4 regions of the Streptosporangium sp. NPDC006930 genome follow, and region 3 is predicted to be linked to each of the others. Evidence: riboswitches for the same ligand, from Rfam matches in the RefSeq annotation. Region 3 holds a riboswitch; each other region holds the start of a gene.
The links. Region 3 has a riboswitch for cyclic di-AMP ahead of ABZ664_RS17845 (NlpC/P60 family protein). Riboswitches for the same ligand answer to the same signal wherever they lie in the genome.
Positions count from the first base shown of each region.

Region 1 (3,819 bases), on a different contig from region 3:
TGCCGGGCCAGGAGATGAGCACGACGCACACGCGAATTCTGCAGTCCGACCCCTTCCTGATGTCCGTCGACGCCGTACTGGAATGTCTGGGGGAGGTCGGCCTGAAGGCCGCGCATCGGTGAACCAGGGGCCGGCGCCGTCGACGAGGAGTTCGGAGGTTTGGACGCGCCGCGATCCGGCCCGGTGCGCCGACCCGGCCGCCGCGCCCCGGTTCCGCAGACCTTTGGCGCGCCTCCGGGCGACGGGACACCTACTCCGGCGATAGTTGTGCCCCGCCCCTCGCCCCGTATCGTCCCCACCAGTGATCCCGACGGTATGAGGAAGGATCGGCATGAGCGACGACGCGGTGCGACGCGTTTTCCGGACGGTCGACTCGTTCGACCCCGACGAGTTCGTGCGGTTGCTGGCCGAGGACGCCACGTTGGTGTTCGGCAACGCGGAGCCGAGGGCGGGACGCGAGGCCATCGCCGCCGGGTTGCGGGAGTTCTTCTCCACCATCGGAGGCCTGCGGCACAGGATCGTGCGGAACTGGCAGGTGGACGCCGACGTCATCGCCGAGACCGAGGTGACCTACCGGCGGCTCGACGGCACGGACGTCAGTGTCGTGGCCGTATCGATCTGGCGCACCCGCGACGACGGCCTGATCTCGGACTACCGCATATTCGTCGACCTCGCCCCCCTCCACACGGGCGTGGACGCCGTCGAGCCCGCGTCCACGGGTGCGGCGCCCGCCTTCGCCCACGGGGGCGCCCAGGGGTGAGCCGCCGCTCACGAGACCGGACGCCGCCCCGAAGATCAGTACATCGAGATGTGCGGATGGTCGAAGTGGTTGGCCGTGATGCCGCCTCGGTTCGACATGAACCTCCAGCCGGAGCCGTGGTTGATGCGCTGGCGCCAGATCACGTACTTCACGCCGAGTTTGGCCTTGTTCTTGATGGCCCAGGCGGCGATCTCGTCGCCGAGCGCGAGGTTGGCGGCCGTGGGCATCGCGCCACCGGCGCTCATCATGAAGTCGCAGGCACGGCCCAGAGGATGCTCGCCGCCGTCGTTGACGGCCCGGTAGCAGCCGACCGAGTACGGCAGGTTGAAGCGCCTCATGACGGCGTTGCGCATGATCCGGGTGCGGTCGGTGATGTTGTCGGGGCCGGTGGGCAGCTGCGGCGCCCAGCTGCCGTCGGCGCGACGGCCGGAACCGGTGGGGGCGAGGCGGTCGAGCTTGTTCTTCATGTCGCGGATCAGCTTCTCGGCCTTCTCGCGCTGCGCCTGCACCTCCTTGGCCTCGTCGCCGATCTCGTCGGTGAGCCTGGCGGCCGTCTCGGCCGCCCTCTTCCTGCGTTCGATGCTGTTGACGAAGCCCTCCAGGTGGGCGGCCTGCTGGGCCGTGAGCTGCTCCATCACCGCGGCGGCGCCCATGTCGCCGGAGAACATCAGCGCGGGCAGCCCTCCGCCGCTGCTCTGGTAGCGCAACTGGACGATGGAGTCGACCTCCCGCTTGGCCTCGACGTAGGTCTTCTCGGCCTTTTCCAGGTTCTGCTTGGCGACGATCTCGGCCTTCTGCGCCATCTTGAGCGACTCGCGGGTGGCCGCGTAGGTCTCGATCAGCTTGTCGACCTGCTTGCCGAGCTTGGCCAGCTCGGCGCGGAGCTTGGCCTCGGTGGGCTTGGGGTCCGCGCTTCCGGCGGTGGGGGCGCCGATGGTGAACACGACGATCGAGCTCAGGCAGAGGGCCAGAGACGCACGCCGACGGAACGTGGGGGACGGGGCCGCCACGCACTCTCCTCTCCTTACGCCTACCGGGTTAGCTGACGGGTTCGGGCTGGAGGAAGCCCTTCCACCGAAGTGGTTTCACCCCAGGTGCGGTGGTTCCCCGGCTCCCGGGCAAGGTGCCCGGGATTAGGCAAATCAGCGTTTACAGCCGATGTGGGAAGGATAGTAGTGGTAAACAGCAGGTCATGCGACCTCAAGACGAGACCAAGCGGTAATCAGTTCGTGACAACAGAGCGCAGCAGATGTGCTGTCGCCTCGGGCGACACGTCGTTGACGAAGGCGCCCATCGCCGACTCCGACCCGGCGAGGTATTTCAGCTTGTCCGGCGCGCGGCGGATGCTGAACAGCTCCATGTGCGCGTACGACAGATCACGGCCGGTGGAGGCCGGTGCCTGGTGCCAGGCCGCGATGTACGGCATGGGCACGCCGAAGATCCCGTCGAGGCGGCGGAGTACGTCGGTGTAGAGGGGGCCGAACGCCGCGCGTTCCCCGGCATCCAGCGCGACCAGGTCGGGGACCCTGCGGTGCGGGTAGAGGTGGACCTCCACGGGCCAGCGCGCCGCGGCGGGGACGAAGGCCGTCCAGTGCTCGTTCGAGCCCACCACCCGGATCTCGGCCTCACGCTCCGCGGCCAGGACGTCGGCGAACAGGTTGCCGCCCGTCCGCTCCCTGTGGCGCTCGGCCGCCCCGAGGGTGAGCCTGGTGCGCGGGGTCACGTAGGGGTACGCGTAGATCTGGCCGTGCGGGTGGGCCAGGGTGATGCCGATCTCCGCCCCCCGGTTCTCGAAGCAGAAGACCTGCTCCACGCCGGGCGTCGCCGACAGCTCCGCCGTACGGTCGACCCAGGCCTCCATGACCAGTTCGACCCGCTCGGGGGAGAGCCGCGAGAACGCGGAGTCGTGCTCGGAGGTGAAGCAGACCACCTCGCACCTGCCGACCCCCGGACGGACCTCGCTCAGCCCTCCGATCGGCCGGTGGTCGCCCGGCTGGGCGGAGAACGAGGGGAACCGGTTCTCGAAGACCACCACCTCGTAGTCGGAGGAGGGGACCTCGGTGAGATTGCCCGGGGTCGACGGGCAAAGCGGGCACTCGTTGGCGGGGGGCAGGAAGGTGCGGCTCTGGCGGTGCCCGGCCACCGCGATCCACTCCTCGGTGAGCGGGTCGTAGCGCAGCTCGGAGGCGGCGGGGCGGGGCGGCAGGTCGCGCCGGTCGGGTGCCGTGCGGTCGGCGTCGTCGCGCCGGTCGAAGTAGAAAAGCTCCCGGCCGTCGGCCAGGTGGGTGATCGTACGCTTCATCGGCCGGCGATCTCGCTCTCCCGCTGGGGTTCGGTGATGATCATCTCGCCCACCGAGGCGGCGAGCTCCTCGCGGGCCTCCTCGGTCATGCCGGAGTCGGTGACCACGATGTGGGCCTCGGCCAGCTCGGCGATCGTGCTGATGCCGACCGTGCCCCACTTGGTGTGGTCGGCGAGCACCACCAGGCGGTGCGCGGAGGCGACCAGCTCGCGGTTGGTCTCGGCCTCGAGCAGGTTGGGGGTGGTGAATCCGGCGCGGGTGCTCATACCGTGCACGCCGAGGAAGAGGGTGTCGACGTGGAGGCCGCGGATCGCCGAGACCGCGACCGGGCCGACCAGGGCGTCGGAGGGAGTGCGGACCCCGCCGGTCAGCACGACCGTGCGGTCGGCCCTGAGGGAGCGGTGGAAGACGTCGGCGACCCGGATCGAGTTGGTGATCACGGTCAGCTCGGGCACGTCGACGAGGTGGTGGGCGAGCGTCCAGGTCGTGGTGCCCGCGGAGAGCGCGACGGCCGTGGCCGGCCGGACGAGCCGGGCGGCGTGCCGGGCGATCGTCTCCTTCTCCGCCTGCTGGCGCACCGACTTGGCGGCGAAGCCCGGTTCTTCGGTCGAGCCGGGCCCTGCGGCGGTGGCGCCGCCGTGGACCTTCTCCACCAGGCCGCGCTCGGAGAGCACCTCAAGGTCGCGCCGGATCGTCATGTCGGACACGCCGAGCTCCCGGACGAGATCGGCGACCCTGACCCCGCCGCTGCCGCGCA
Region 1 is NZ_JBEYID010000015.1:189,766-193,584, forward strand. It holds gene ABZ664_RS25555 (AfsR/SARP family transcriptional regulator) at 1-122, shown strand, start outside; gene ABZ664_RS25560 (nuclear transport factor 2 family protein) at 332-760, shown strand; gene ABZ664_RS25565 (hypothetical protein) at 796-1,770, opposite strand; cyclic di-AMP (ydaO/yuaA leader) riboswitch at 1,774-1,910, opposite strand; gene galT (galactose-1-phosphate uridylyltransferase) at 1,983-3,062, opposite strand; gene ABZ664_RS25575 (DeoR/GlpR family DNA-binding transcription regulator) at 3,059-3,819, opposite strand, start outside.
Region 1: it holds a riboswitch for cyclic di-AMP, as region 3 does, so the genes downstream of both, ABZ664_RS25565 (hypothetical protein) here and ABZ664_RS17845 (NlpC/P60 family protein) in region 3, are expected to answer to the same signal.

Region 2 (3,819 bases), on a different contig from region 3:
GCCTCCGGCCGGAAGGTCACGATCGCGCCGTTCTCCTGGCGGTAGGCCTTGAGTCCTTCGAAAAGCTCCTGCGCGTAGTGGAAGACCGACGTCGCGGGGTCGAGACTGAGCGGGCCGTACGGCATGAGCCTGGCGTCGTGCCAGCCCTCCCCCTCGGTGTAGTCGATCGAGATCATGTGGTCGGTGAAGACCTGACCGAACCCGGGGCTCGCCATTACCTGCTCGCGCTCTGCCGCGGTGCGAGCGTGGTCGGAGAGCTGCACGTCGAAGCTGAGCTTCTGAGCGGTGGTCATCGCACGGATCCTTCTCTTGAGGTCTGGCTTACCCTTGGGTCCATTCTGCGTCGGACCGGGTAACGGGAAACTACTCCATCTATGCCGAAAACCGGCAGTGCTGGAGAAACAAAAAACGCGCCTGGCGGCTCAGGTGAGCCGCCAGGCGCGTCGGGGTCGAGGGAGGCGGCTTCCTCAGCCGGCTACTCGGGCGGTGATGTCGTCGCCGATCTCGCGGGTGGTCCGGCCGGCCCGTCCGGCAGCCCGGTCGACCAGGTCGTCGGCGACGGCCTGCTCGACCCTGGCGGCCTCGGCGGCCATGCCGAGGTGGTCGAGGAGCATGGCGACCGACAGGATCGTGGCGGTCGGGTCGGCCTTGCCCTGGCCCGCGATGTCGGGGGCGCTGCCGTGAACCGGCTCGAACATGCTCGGCGCGGTGCGGTCGGGGTTGACGTTGCCGCTCGCCGCCAGGCCGATGCCACCGGCGATCGCCGCGCCGATGTCAGTGAGGATGTCGCCGAAGAGGTTGTCGGTGACGATCACGTCGAAGCGCTCCGGCTGGCTGACGAAGAACATCGAGGCCGCGTCGACGTGGCAGTAGTCGGTCTGGACCTCGGGATATTCCAGGCCGACGCGGTCGAAGGTGCGGGCCCAGAGGTCGCCGGCATAGGTGAGCACATTGGTCTTGTGGACCAGCGTCAGCTTCCTGCGGGGGCGGCCGAGCGCCTTGTCGAAGGCGTAACGCACGACGCGCTCGACGCCGTAGGCGGTGTTCAGCGACTCCTGGGTGGCGATCTCGTGCGGCGTGCCCCTACGCATCACGCCACCCGCTCCGGCGTACGGGCCCTCGGTGCCCTCGCGGACGACGATCATGTCGATGTCCTCGGGGCCGGACCTGCCCAGCGGCGTCTCGACGCCGGGGAAGAGCTTGACCGGGCGCAGGTTCACGTAGTGGTCGAGCTGGAAGCGGAGCTTGAGCAGCAGGTCGCGCTCCAGGATGCCCGGGGGCACGCTGGGGTCGCCGACCGCGCCGAGCAGGATCGCGTCGTATCCGCGCAGTTCGTCGAGGACCGGGTCCGGCAGGGTCTCGCCGGTTTCGTGGTAGCGCTTGGCACCGAGGTCGTAGGTGGTGGTCTCCACCTTCGTGCCGACCGCTTCGAGGACCTTCAGCCCTTCGGCGACGACCTCGACTCCGATCCCGTCCCCGGGGATGACCGCCAGGCGAATGTTACGCGAATCCATGCAGGCACCTTACCGGCCCGTCTCGGTGATCGAACACCGGTCTCACTCTGCGGACGTGTCCACATGGCGAGCTCTCTGATCGTTTTATCCTTTTTTGCTATGCATTGACCGTTTCGGGAGGTTTCGTTATTGTCCTCCCATTCACATCACTGCCTAATCCGTACGGGCCACCCCCTGACCGAGCCCACACGGAGCCGGGGAACCACTTTTTTACGGGATCTACCGCATCCCGAGAACGCCGCTCCTCCCCCGGAGCGCGTTCCCGGTCGTCATCAGGTGGATCCCTTGGGGCGAATCAGCGCGTTCTCGCGCCGTAGGGCGACCTCCACGCCCGAGCCCGACAGCTCACCCGGCCGGCCTTATGGAAGGAATCATCCTGTCCGGCACAGTTCTCCCCCGCATCCTGTCCATCTCCGCCTCCCTGATCCTCACCGGCGCCGCGGTGTGCGCGACCTCGACCGCCGCCCTGGCCGCCTCCCCGCCCCCCGCCCCCGGGCCCGCGGCGCTCAAAACCCCCACGCTGAAGGAAACGCTGAAGGCCATGGCTGTCAGGCCCGCCTGGCAGAAGGCCGTGAAGTGGGCCATGTCCAAGCGCGGAACGCCCTACGTCTGGGGCGGCACCGGCAACGGCGGCTTCGACTGCTCCGGCCTGATGCTCCGCGCCTACGGCGCCGCCGGGATCAAGCTCCCCCGCGTCACCAACGACCAGTACGCCGCCTTCTCCAAGAAGATCGCCTGGAAGAATCTCAGGCCCGGTGACCTGGTCTTCTTCAGCGGCCTCGGCCATGTCGGCATGATCACAAAGCCCGGCTACATGGTTCACGCCCCGCGGAGCGGCGACGTCGTCAAGGAGGAGAAGCTCAGCTCCTGGCGCCGCGCCGCCTTCTCCGGCGCGGTCCGCCCCGACCCGCAGGGGGTCCAGCTGGCCAAGCGGGTCGAGCTCGCGACCGAAATCGTGCCCGGCGGATGAGACACGCCGGAGGATCGCCGCCGGGAGGCCGTGGAGACCCCGGTGACGGCGAGAACGGGCTCAGCGGGTGGGGGCACCACCGTTGTCCCTGCGGTCCAGAGCGGTCTGGAGCGCGTCGATGGCCTCGTCCTCTGTCTCCTCGGGACGGTTCCAGGGATACATGTCGTACATGGCGAATCTCGTCTCGGTCGCACGCGAGCAAGGAAGGTGGTCAAGTCTCCGGTCGGGACTCCGACCAGGCCTGATGTCGAGGGCCCGGATCACGGACCGGTGACGGGGGCTTGGAGCCGGCAAGCGCCACGACACCGCGGCGAGTCGCCGGCCTGCCCCTGTCAGGCCTCGCCGCGGCAGGTAAGAATTACGAGAACCTGGCGCATTTGATTCCAGGTTACCTGCTCACGGAAACACCGTCTCGTCCGGCGTACACACTTCTCACATACTGAGACGAGGTGTGGCCGCCGCCCCGGTCATCGGGGCGGCGGCCACACCGGTGGACCACCGTCGCGTTTCCCGCACGCGCTCCCCGATCGGTCCGGGGTGATCGCATGTCGTCCTGGATCAAACCGCGACGACGCGGCACGCGCGGGAAACGGGGCTAGTCGGCCAGGTCGGCCGAGCGACCGCTGTCGGCGCCGATCTCCGCGCTGATCTGGTCGATCACCTCGGCCGGGATCGCGGTGTCGACGGTGAGGGCGATCAGCGCCTTGCCGCCCTTGGCGTCACGGGCCACCTGCATCGAGGCGATGTTGATCGAGTGGTCGCCGAGAATGCGGCCGACCACGCCCACGATGCCGGGACGGTCGGTGTAGGTGAAGAACGAGAGGTGGTCGGTCGGCTCGATCTCCATCTGGTAGCCGTTGACCTCGACGATCTTCGTGATCTGCCTCGGCCCGGACAGGGTGCCGGAGACCGAGACCGTGCGGCCGTCGGCGAGAACGCCGCGGACCGTCACGACGTTGCGCCAGTCGGGGCTCTCGGAGCTGGTAACCAGCTCGACCGACACGCCCCGGTCCTTGGCCAGCAGCGGGGCGTTGACGTAGGTGACCGAGTCCTCGACCACGTCGGTGAAGACGCCCTTGAGCGCTGCCAGCTCCAGCACGCGGACGTCGTGGGAGGCGATCTCGCCGCGTACCTCGACGTCGAGCTTGGTGGCGACCTCGCCCGCGAGTGCGGTGAACACCCGGCCGAGCTTCTCGGCGAGCGGCAGACCCGGCTTGACGTCCTCGGCGACGGCACCGCCCTGGACGTTGACCGCGTCCGGCACGAACTCCCCGGCGAGGGCGAGCTTCACGCTGCGCGCGACCTGGGTGCCCGCCTTCTCCTGGGCCTCGTGGG
Region 2 is NZ_JBEYID010000006.1:214,712-218,530, reverse strand. It holds gene ABZ664_RS13380 (branched-chain amino acid aminotransferase) at 1-293, opposite strand, end outside; gene ABZ664_RS13375 (3-isopropylmalate dehydrogenase) at 468-1,514, opposite strand; cyclic di-AMP (ydaO/yuaA leader) riboswitch at 1,655-1,888, shown strand; gene ABZ664_RS13370 (C40 family peptidase) at 1,876-2,484, shown strand; gene serA (phosphoglycerate dehydrogenase) at 3,080-3,819, opposite strand, start outside.
Region 2: it holds a riboswitch for cyclic di-AMP, as region 3 does, so the genes downstream of both, ABZ664_RS13370 (C40 family peptidase) here and ABZ664_RS17845 (NlpC/P60 family protein) in region 3, are expected to answer to the same signal.

Region 3 (3,819 bases):
CTACCGGCTCGCGCCCAGGACGGGTCATGACATAGCCGCAAAGGCACTGACATATCATGAGTACTTCATGTAGCGCCTACTATGTCAATACTGGACGCGCGCTATGAAGAGCAGAACTTGACGACCTTTGAACGAGGCGTTTACCGTTCCTGGCGGACGGTATTCATTTCCGGCGTCTCGCACCCGGTTTCCAGAGTGGGGGGAGTGACTCTTGGTGGCATATCCAGAAGTGGATTCACGCCATGGCGACGGCCCTCTGGGCATGAGCGATATCGGTCTCAGCGATGACGACCTCGTGCTGCTGGCTGAGCTCGCCAAGGGTGTCACGGTTGATCGAGTGGGGCGTCGCCTCGACATCAGCGGGCGGACCGTCAGGCGCAGGCTGAGAGGCATCTGCGACCGCATCGGTGTCGCCACGGCGATCGAGGCCGTCGCCTGGGCCGCCCGCCGTCGCCTGATCTGACACGGCACCGCACGCGTGCCCGGCAGGTCGGGCCGGGCACGCGTGCGGGCAGGAGGGCGGGGCGGGGCACGCTCAGGCGGCGATGCGGACGCCTCCGACGAAGGGCCGGTTGTCGATCGTGGTGATGTGGACGACGTCACCCGTCCGGGGCGCGTGGACCATCAGACCCGCGCCGATGTAGATCCCGACATGGTGCAGGTCGCTGTAGAAGAAGACCAGGTCTCCCGGGCGCAACTCTTTCCTGGAAACGTGGGTGCCGGCGGTCCACTGGTCACCGGTGTAGTGCGGCAGGCTGATGCCGACCTTCTGGTAGGCCCACATGACCAGCCCGGAGCAGTCGAAGGAGTTGGGACCCTCGGCGCCCCAGACGTACGGCTTGAGCTGTTGGGTGAGCGCCCAGCGGGTCGCCTCCGCGGCCTTGCCGCTGCCCACGATGGGCACGTTGGTCTTCACCCGGGCGCCCCTGTTGCCGACGGCCCTGGCACGCACCTCGCTGAACAGGTCGCTCTCGACCCGCGCGACCAGACGCTCGATCTTGGTCCGGTTGCCGTCGATCTCCGCCAGGAGCTCCTTGACCTCCGCCGTCCTCGCCTTGGCGCCGGCCTTCGCCCGCTCGGCGGCCTCGATCGCCCGGGCGACCTGGGCGACCTCCTCGCTCTGCTGCTGCTGGAGTGCGTAGTTGGTGGTGGCCTGATCGAGGAAGGTGTCGGGGTCCGTCGCCTGCGTGAAGGCGAGCCCGGAGTTCAGGCCGCCCGACATGTAGGTGCTCTGCGCCAGGAGGGTGGCCTTGGTGCGGCGGGAGGCCAGCTCCGACTCGCTCGACGCGAGGATCTTCTCGGCGCTCTCCGCGGCCCGCTGGGCCTGCCTGAGCTTGACCCGCTCGCCGTTGTATCGCTCGGCGAGGACGCCGATCTCCTCGTGCAGTTTCTCGGCCTGCTTGGCCAGCTGCTGGAGGCTGGGTTCGGGGTCGGCGGTGGCCGCGACCAGCGGCGTGCCGAGAGTGAGGGTGGCGAATGCCAGGCCGATGACCGCCATACGGCGGCGCAGCCCGCGCGGCGCGCGTTCTCGACGGCGGGCGTCGTCGCCCGCGTTCTTTCCTCCGCGGTCGCGCTCGCGCTTCACCAACGGGCTCCTCTCCTCGGCCGCCTACCGGGTTAGCTGACGGGTTCGGGCCGGAGGCAGCCCTACCGAGTGCGCCGGTGGCACTCGGATTCACCCCGAAGGACGTGGTGGGTCCCCGGTTCCCCGTGGTGGGGGATTCGGCGGGTCAGGCTTTTACGTCTCTGACATCGAGCACGGAGATTAGTGCACCCGTGGTTCCTGCTCAACCAGAACTGCGAATTCAGTGGAGGTTTCGCAACCGAAGTGTCACGGAAAGATCACACGCCAATATGATCAACATGGCCATTACGCTGCCTTTACCTCCCTGGTGGGGGCGTGGCGAAGGTCTTCCCAGGTCCGGGACCGTACCAAAGGTGAGCTGTGGCACACGTGAGATGCCGCGCGCCCAGTGTGGTAAAGCGATTACCGGCGGTCATGTGAGGGGGGTGTGCCGCGAGTTAAGGAGGAGCCGTAATTGAAGACCGGTGAGGACGTACGCTGAACGGTCATGGAGCAGCTTGCTGAGCATTCTCCCGTGCCGGTCGTGCGCACCCCGGGCGGCGGGGAGCGACGCGCGGGACCCGAGGGGGCGGAGCCTGACCCGCCCCTGCCCGAGGCGATCAAGGTCGCCGAGATCGTAGAGGTCGCCGAGGTCTCGGTCCGTCGTGCCCGGACTCCGGACGTCCGCGCGATCAGGCGGCTCGTCGACACCTATGGCGGCGTCGGCCCACGCCTGCTGGAGAAGGCCACCGTCACCCTGTACGAGGACGTTCAGGAGTTCTGGGTCGCCACCGACAAGGAGGGGGCGGTCATCGGCTGCGGGGCTCTCCACGTCCTCTGGGAGGATCTGGCCGAGATCCGCACCGTGGCCGTCGATCCGACCCGTCGCGGGATGGGAATCGGCCACCGGATCGTCTCCGCCCTCATTCGCACGGCCGCGGAGCTGGGCCTGCGCCGGGTCTTCTGTCTCACCTTCGAGGTCGACTTCTTCGCCAGGCACGGTTTCCGCGAGATCCAGGGCACGCCCGTCGCCCCCGCGGTCTACGCGGAGCTTCTCGCCTCCTACGACGAGGGTGTGGCGGAGTTTCTCGATCTGGAGCACGTCAAGCCCAACACCTTGGGAAACACCCGGATGCTGCTCCACCTGACACGTGAGCCCGACTGTGATGACTTTAGAGCTGACTGATCGGAAAGGTGACTGTCGATACCTATGTCGATACCTTGTGCAGCAGCAAGCATGTGCGTCTGACATTTGCCACATGCGCAGTCTAAGTGAGGTGACGCGGTGAGCACCGGACAGCCGCCGTATCCACAGGATGATCCCGACCGCGATCGCACACCGTCGGGGCACCCGGATTACGGACAGCACAACGCGGGTCGAGCCGCTGGCGAACTCGATCCCGACGTAACGGTCATGGGATATCGGTCGGAGGCCTCACAGCCGAACACCGGCCCAGGACAGAGCCAGCCCGGCTACGGCCAGGGTTACGGGCAGCAGGGCTACGGCCAGCAGCCCGGTTACGGGCAGCAGGGGTACGGTCAGCAGCCCGACTACGGGCAGCAGCAGGGTTACGGCCAGCAGGGTGGGACGGGGTCGTACGGGCAGCAGCCGGGCTATGGCCAGCAGGCGTCCCAGCAGCAAGGTTACGGTCAGCAGCCCGACTACGGGCAGCAGCAGGGTTACGGCCAGCAGGGTGGGACGGGGTCGTACGGGCAGCAGCCGGGCTACGGCCAGCAGGCGTCCCACGAGCAGTCCGGCTACGGGCAGCAGTCCCAGCCCGGTTACGGCCAGCAGGGTTACGGCCAGCAGCCCGGTTACGGGCAGCAGGGCTACGGCCAGCAGCCCGACTACGGGCAGCAGCAGGGTTACGGCCAGCAGGGTGGGACGGGGTCGTACGGGCAGCAGCCCGACTACGGCCAGCAGGGCTACGGCCAGCAGCCCGCGTACGGGCAGCAGGGCTACGGTCAGCCGTACGGCGGTCCTCCCGGGGCGCCCGCCCCGCTCGCGGAGTGGTGGCAGCGTCTCCTGGCGAGGCTCATTGACGGGATCATCCTGGCGATCCCGGGGGTCATCGTCACCACGGTGTTGACCGCGATGCTCGTGACCGCCCCCACCTTCAACGGCACGACGGTCACGGAGGGGAGCGGGACCTTCCTCGCCACGCTCCTCGTCGCACTGATCAGCGCGTCGATCTACATGGCCTACGAGTTCCTCATGCTCAGCAGGGGCGGCCAGACGGTCGGCAAGATGGTCA
Region 3 is NZ_JBEYID010000009.1:108,676-112,494, forward strand. It holds gene ABZ664_RS17840 (LuxR C-terminal-related transcriptional regulator) at 263-463, shown strand; gene ABZ664_RS17845 (NlpC/P60 family protein) at 536-1,585, opposite strand; cyclic di-AMP (ydaO/yuaA leader) riboswitch at 1,591-1,738, opposite strand; gene ABZ664_RS17850 (amino-acid N-acetyltransferase) at 2,184-2,750, shown strand; gene ABZ664_RS17855 (RDD family protein) at 2,979-3,819, shown strand, end outside.

Region 4 (3,819 bases), on a different contig from region 3:
CAGCGAGGGCCTCGGCCACGTCAGCATGTACGCGGGCAACGGCCAGATCGTGCACGCCCCGCAGACGGGCGACGTCGTCAAGACCGTCCCGCTGTCGTCCTACGGCCGCCGCATCGTCGGAGCCGTCCGCCCCTGACGTTTCCCCAGTGGCTCCCCGTGGCCCCACAGCGGCCCTCCAGGGGGCGGCGCGGCTCTCGTGCCGGGTGAGGGTGCCGGAAAAACCGGATGTGCCGGGCGCGGTGCTGCTGCGAGCATCGGAACATGATCAAATCATGGATACCCGACGAGCTCGCGTACGCCGGGCCGGAGCACCTCGACGCCGCGTTCGTCGCCGGGTTCGACCGGAAGCAGGGCAGGCCCGATCCCGAAGAGGACCTCGCCGTGTTCGCGAGGCACGGTGTGGGGGAGAGCGCGACGGTCGTGGAGCTCGGCGCGGGGACCGGACAGTTCGCCCTGGCCGCGGCGCGGCGGTTCTCGCGGGTGGTGGCGGTGGACGTCTCCCCGGCGATGCACGACTTCCTGGCCGCCCGTGCCGCCGAGAACGGGCTCTCCGCCCTTGAGTGCGTGCGGGCGGGCTTCCTGTCCTACGAGCACACCGGGCCGCCCGCCGACGCGGTCTACACCCGCCACGCGCTCCATCAGCTCCCCGACTTCTGGAAGGCCGTCGCGCTCGACCGCGTCGCGCGGATCGTACGGCCGGGGGGCGTCCTGCGCCTGCGTGACCTGATCTTCGACTTCCGGCCGGACGAGGCCGACGCCGTGTTCGGCCGCTGGCTCGACGGTGCGGCGGACGACCCCGCGCTGGGCTACACGCGCGAGGACTACGCCGAGCATCTGCGCACCGAGTACAGCACCTTCAGATGGCTGCTCGAACCGATGCTCGACGCCGCCGGATTCGAGATCGCCGAGGCGGACTTCCGGGAGTCGATCTACGGGGCCTACACCTGTGTCAGGCGCTGAGAGCGTCCGGCCGATCACCCGGGAACGGTCCATCATCACTAGATCATCATGAATGTGACGAACATTACGAAACCGTGATCTGTCTGGCGTGATGCGAAGGATGTGACGAGAGTCATATCTCATTAGCATAAATAGCCATTAAGCAGGGGTAACGGGAAGATCAAGATGGGGATCGGCTCTCCCGAATTTGGCGAATGCTTTGCCGAATGTTGGGGATCGGGGTAACTTCTGGCGTCGCGACGTGCAAGCCACGCCGTCGCGGCGAATGTCGGTCTTCGGGCCGGTTCCCTCATAAGAATCCAGCCGGCCGCCGTGCCCCCAGTCGGGGGCGGAGATCATTACGGCGGCCCGCCGAATCCATGCAGCCAGGAGGCATGGAACCGGGGACCCAAAAGGCCCAGCACGCTGCGGCCAGGGGTGAATCGGCATGTTTATGCCGTAGGGCATCTTCCAAGCCCGAATCCGTCAGCTAACCCGGTAGGCATCAGTGGAAGCCCCAAGGAGAAATCCTGTCCAGCACCCTGCACAACCCTCGTCTGTCGCGCCTTTTCCGCCTTTCCCTCGGCGGTATCGCCCTCACGTTGACCGCCTCAGCCGGAGCGGTCACCCTCGGGCCCACGGCGGCGCAGGCGGCGGACGGTCCCCCCGAGATCCTGGTCAACAGCGCGGCCGGCGTCTCTGAGAAGACCGAAGGCACCACCAAGACCGTCACTCAGGCCTCGGCCACAGCCACGGCGAAGGCCAAGTCCACGGCGAAGGCCAAGGTGAAGGCCAAGGCCAAGATGAGCAAGGCGGCACGACAGAAGGTCCGGGCCGGTAAGGCGGTCTCGACGGCCAAGAAGCAGATCGGCACCCCTTACCGGTGGGGAGCCTCCGGGCCCGGAGCGTTCGACTGCTCGGGGCTCGTCCGGTACGCCTGGAAGAAGGCGGGCGTCTCCCTCCCCAGGGTCACGCACAGCCAGTACAGGGCGCTCAAGAAGAAGGTCTCGTGGAGCAAGCTGCGCCCCGGTGACCTGATGTTCTTCAGCGGGAAGGGCCACGTCGGCATGTACGTCGGCAAGGGCAGGATGGTCCACTCGCCGAGCAGTGGCAAGACGGTTCGTGTCGTGAAGCTGGCGGGCTACTACAAGTCCTCCTTCGCCGGAGCGGCACGGCCCGGAGCCTGAGCCCGCGCCCGGGTGGGGAACCCGGGACCGCGTCGAGCGCGGCTCCCGAGACCCGAGCCCGAGCGCCGGACCCGAGCCCGAGCGCCGGACCCGAACCGGAGCCCGAGCGCCGGACCCGAACCGGAGCCCGAGCGCCGGACCCGAACCGGAGCCCGAGCGCCGGACCCGAGCACGGTGCCCGAACACCGCGCCCGAGTACGGGAGCCCGAGCCCGCGTCCGGGCACACGCCGGAGGCGCGCGTCGAGAGCACGTGCCGAAAGCACACGCCCGAGCACGGAAAAGCGGCCCCGGCCCTCCACCAGGAGGGCCGGGGCCGCTCCATGCCGGCCGAGATGCCGGTCAAGTACCATCGGCTCGTATGTCCGTCCCGAAAGGGCGCCGCGCCGTGCTCGCCGGGATGCTGGCGCTGATGAGCGCCGGTCCGTTCGCCGGGACGGGCCCCCTCCTGGCCGGAGCCGCCCCGCTCCTCCCGCGCGGCTCGTACGACGCCCGGCGCGTTTCCCGGGACCCGGGCGACCTCCGCGACCTGTGGCCGGGTGCCGCCGTCACCGTCAGGGGCGAGCACTCCCTCGTGATCGGCCACGGCGTCCCCGACGCCGTCCTGCGGGACCTGGCGGCGAGGGCCGACCGCGCCCGCGCGACGATCGCGGAGATCTGGGGGCCGGTCCCCGCGGTGATCCTCTTCCCCGCCACCGACGCCGAGGCCGCGGCGCTCGCCGGAGCCGACAGCACCCGCGGCCTGGCCGCGATGGCGACCGCGGACCGGGTGATCGTTCTACCTTCGGGATACGCCAGGCTCACCGAGACCGGCAGGGACGTGGTGATCACCCACGAGCTCGCCCACGTGGCCACCGGCGCGACCCGTGGTGGCCGGGTGCCGATGTGGCTGTCGGAGGGCTTCGCCGACTACGCGGGTTACCGCGACGCAGGGATCGCGGTGCGCACGGCCGCCGCCGAACTGGCCGCCGAGGTGCGCGCGGGCGTCCTGCCCGAGCGCCTGCCGGGACCGGCCGACTTCGCTCCCGGGGCGCCGAGGCTCGCGCAGGCGTACGAGGAGGCGTGGCTCGCCTGCCGGTTCGTCGTGGAGCGCTTCGGGGAGAAGGCGCTGGTGAGGCTCTACGGTAGCGATGTCGGGAGCGCGCTCGGCCTGCCGCCGGCCGAGTTCACCGGATCCTGGCGCGACTACCTCAGGAAGGAACTCACGTGACGCTGAGCACGAAGGACGCGCCCTCGGGTGTGCGGCCCGCGGGATGGGCGACGGCCGGCCTGGGGGCGGTCACGCTGGCGGTCGTGGCGTTCACCACGCCCTGGAGCGTGCTGCCCGAGGGAGCTCCGGCCGTCACCCCCGATCCGGCCCGCGACTTCACCGCCGAGCAGATCGCCAGGGCCGAGACCTTCGACGCGCTGGTCAGCCTTCCCGGCTACCTGTCGCTCGGCCTGACGCTGGTCGTGGCGGGGGTGCTGATCGCCACCCCGTTGGGCGCGCGGCTCGTCGACCGGCTGCCGGGGCCGTGGTGGCTGCGGACGTTGCTCGGCGTGCTGGCGCTGTCGGTGGCCGTGGCGATCCTGCGCTGGCCCCTGGGGATGTGGTCGGAGGGCTACCTGCGCGAATTCGGGCTGTCCACCCAGACCTGGCCCGCGTGGGCGGCGGACCGGGCCAAGAGCACCGGCATCGGCGCCGGGCTGACCGCG
Region 4 is NZ_JBEYID010000001.1:686,609-690,427, forward strand. It holds gene ABZ664_RS03210 (NlpC/P60 family protein) at 1-136, shown strand, start outside; gene ABZ664_RS03215 (class I SAM-dependent methyltransferase) at 262-960, shown strand; cyclic di-AMP (ydaO/yuaA leader) riboswitch at 1,300-1,459, shown strand; gene ABZ664_RS03220 (C40 family peptidase) at 1,542-2,126, shown strand; gene ABZ664_RS03225 (hypothetical protein) at 2,486-3,334, shown strand; gene ABZ664_RS03230 (M48 family metallopeptidase) at 3,331-3,819, shown strand, end outside.
Region 4: it holds a riboswitch for cyclic di-AMP, as region 3 does, so the genes downstream of both, ABZ664_RS03220 (C40 family peptidase) here and ABZ664_RS17845 (NlpC/P60 family protein) in region 3, are expected to answer to the same signal.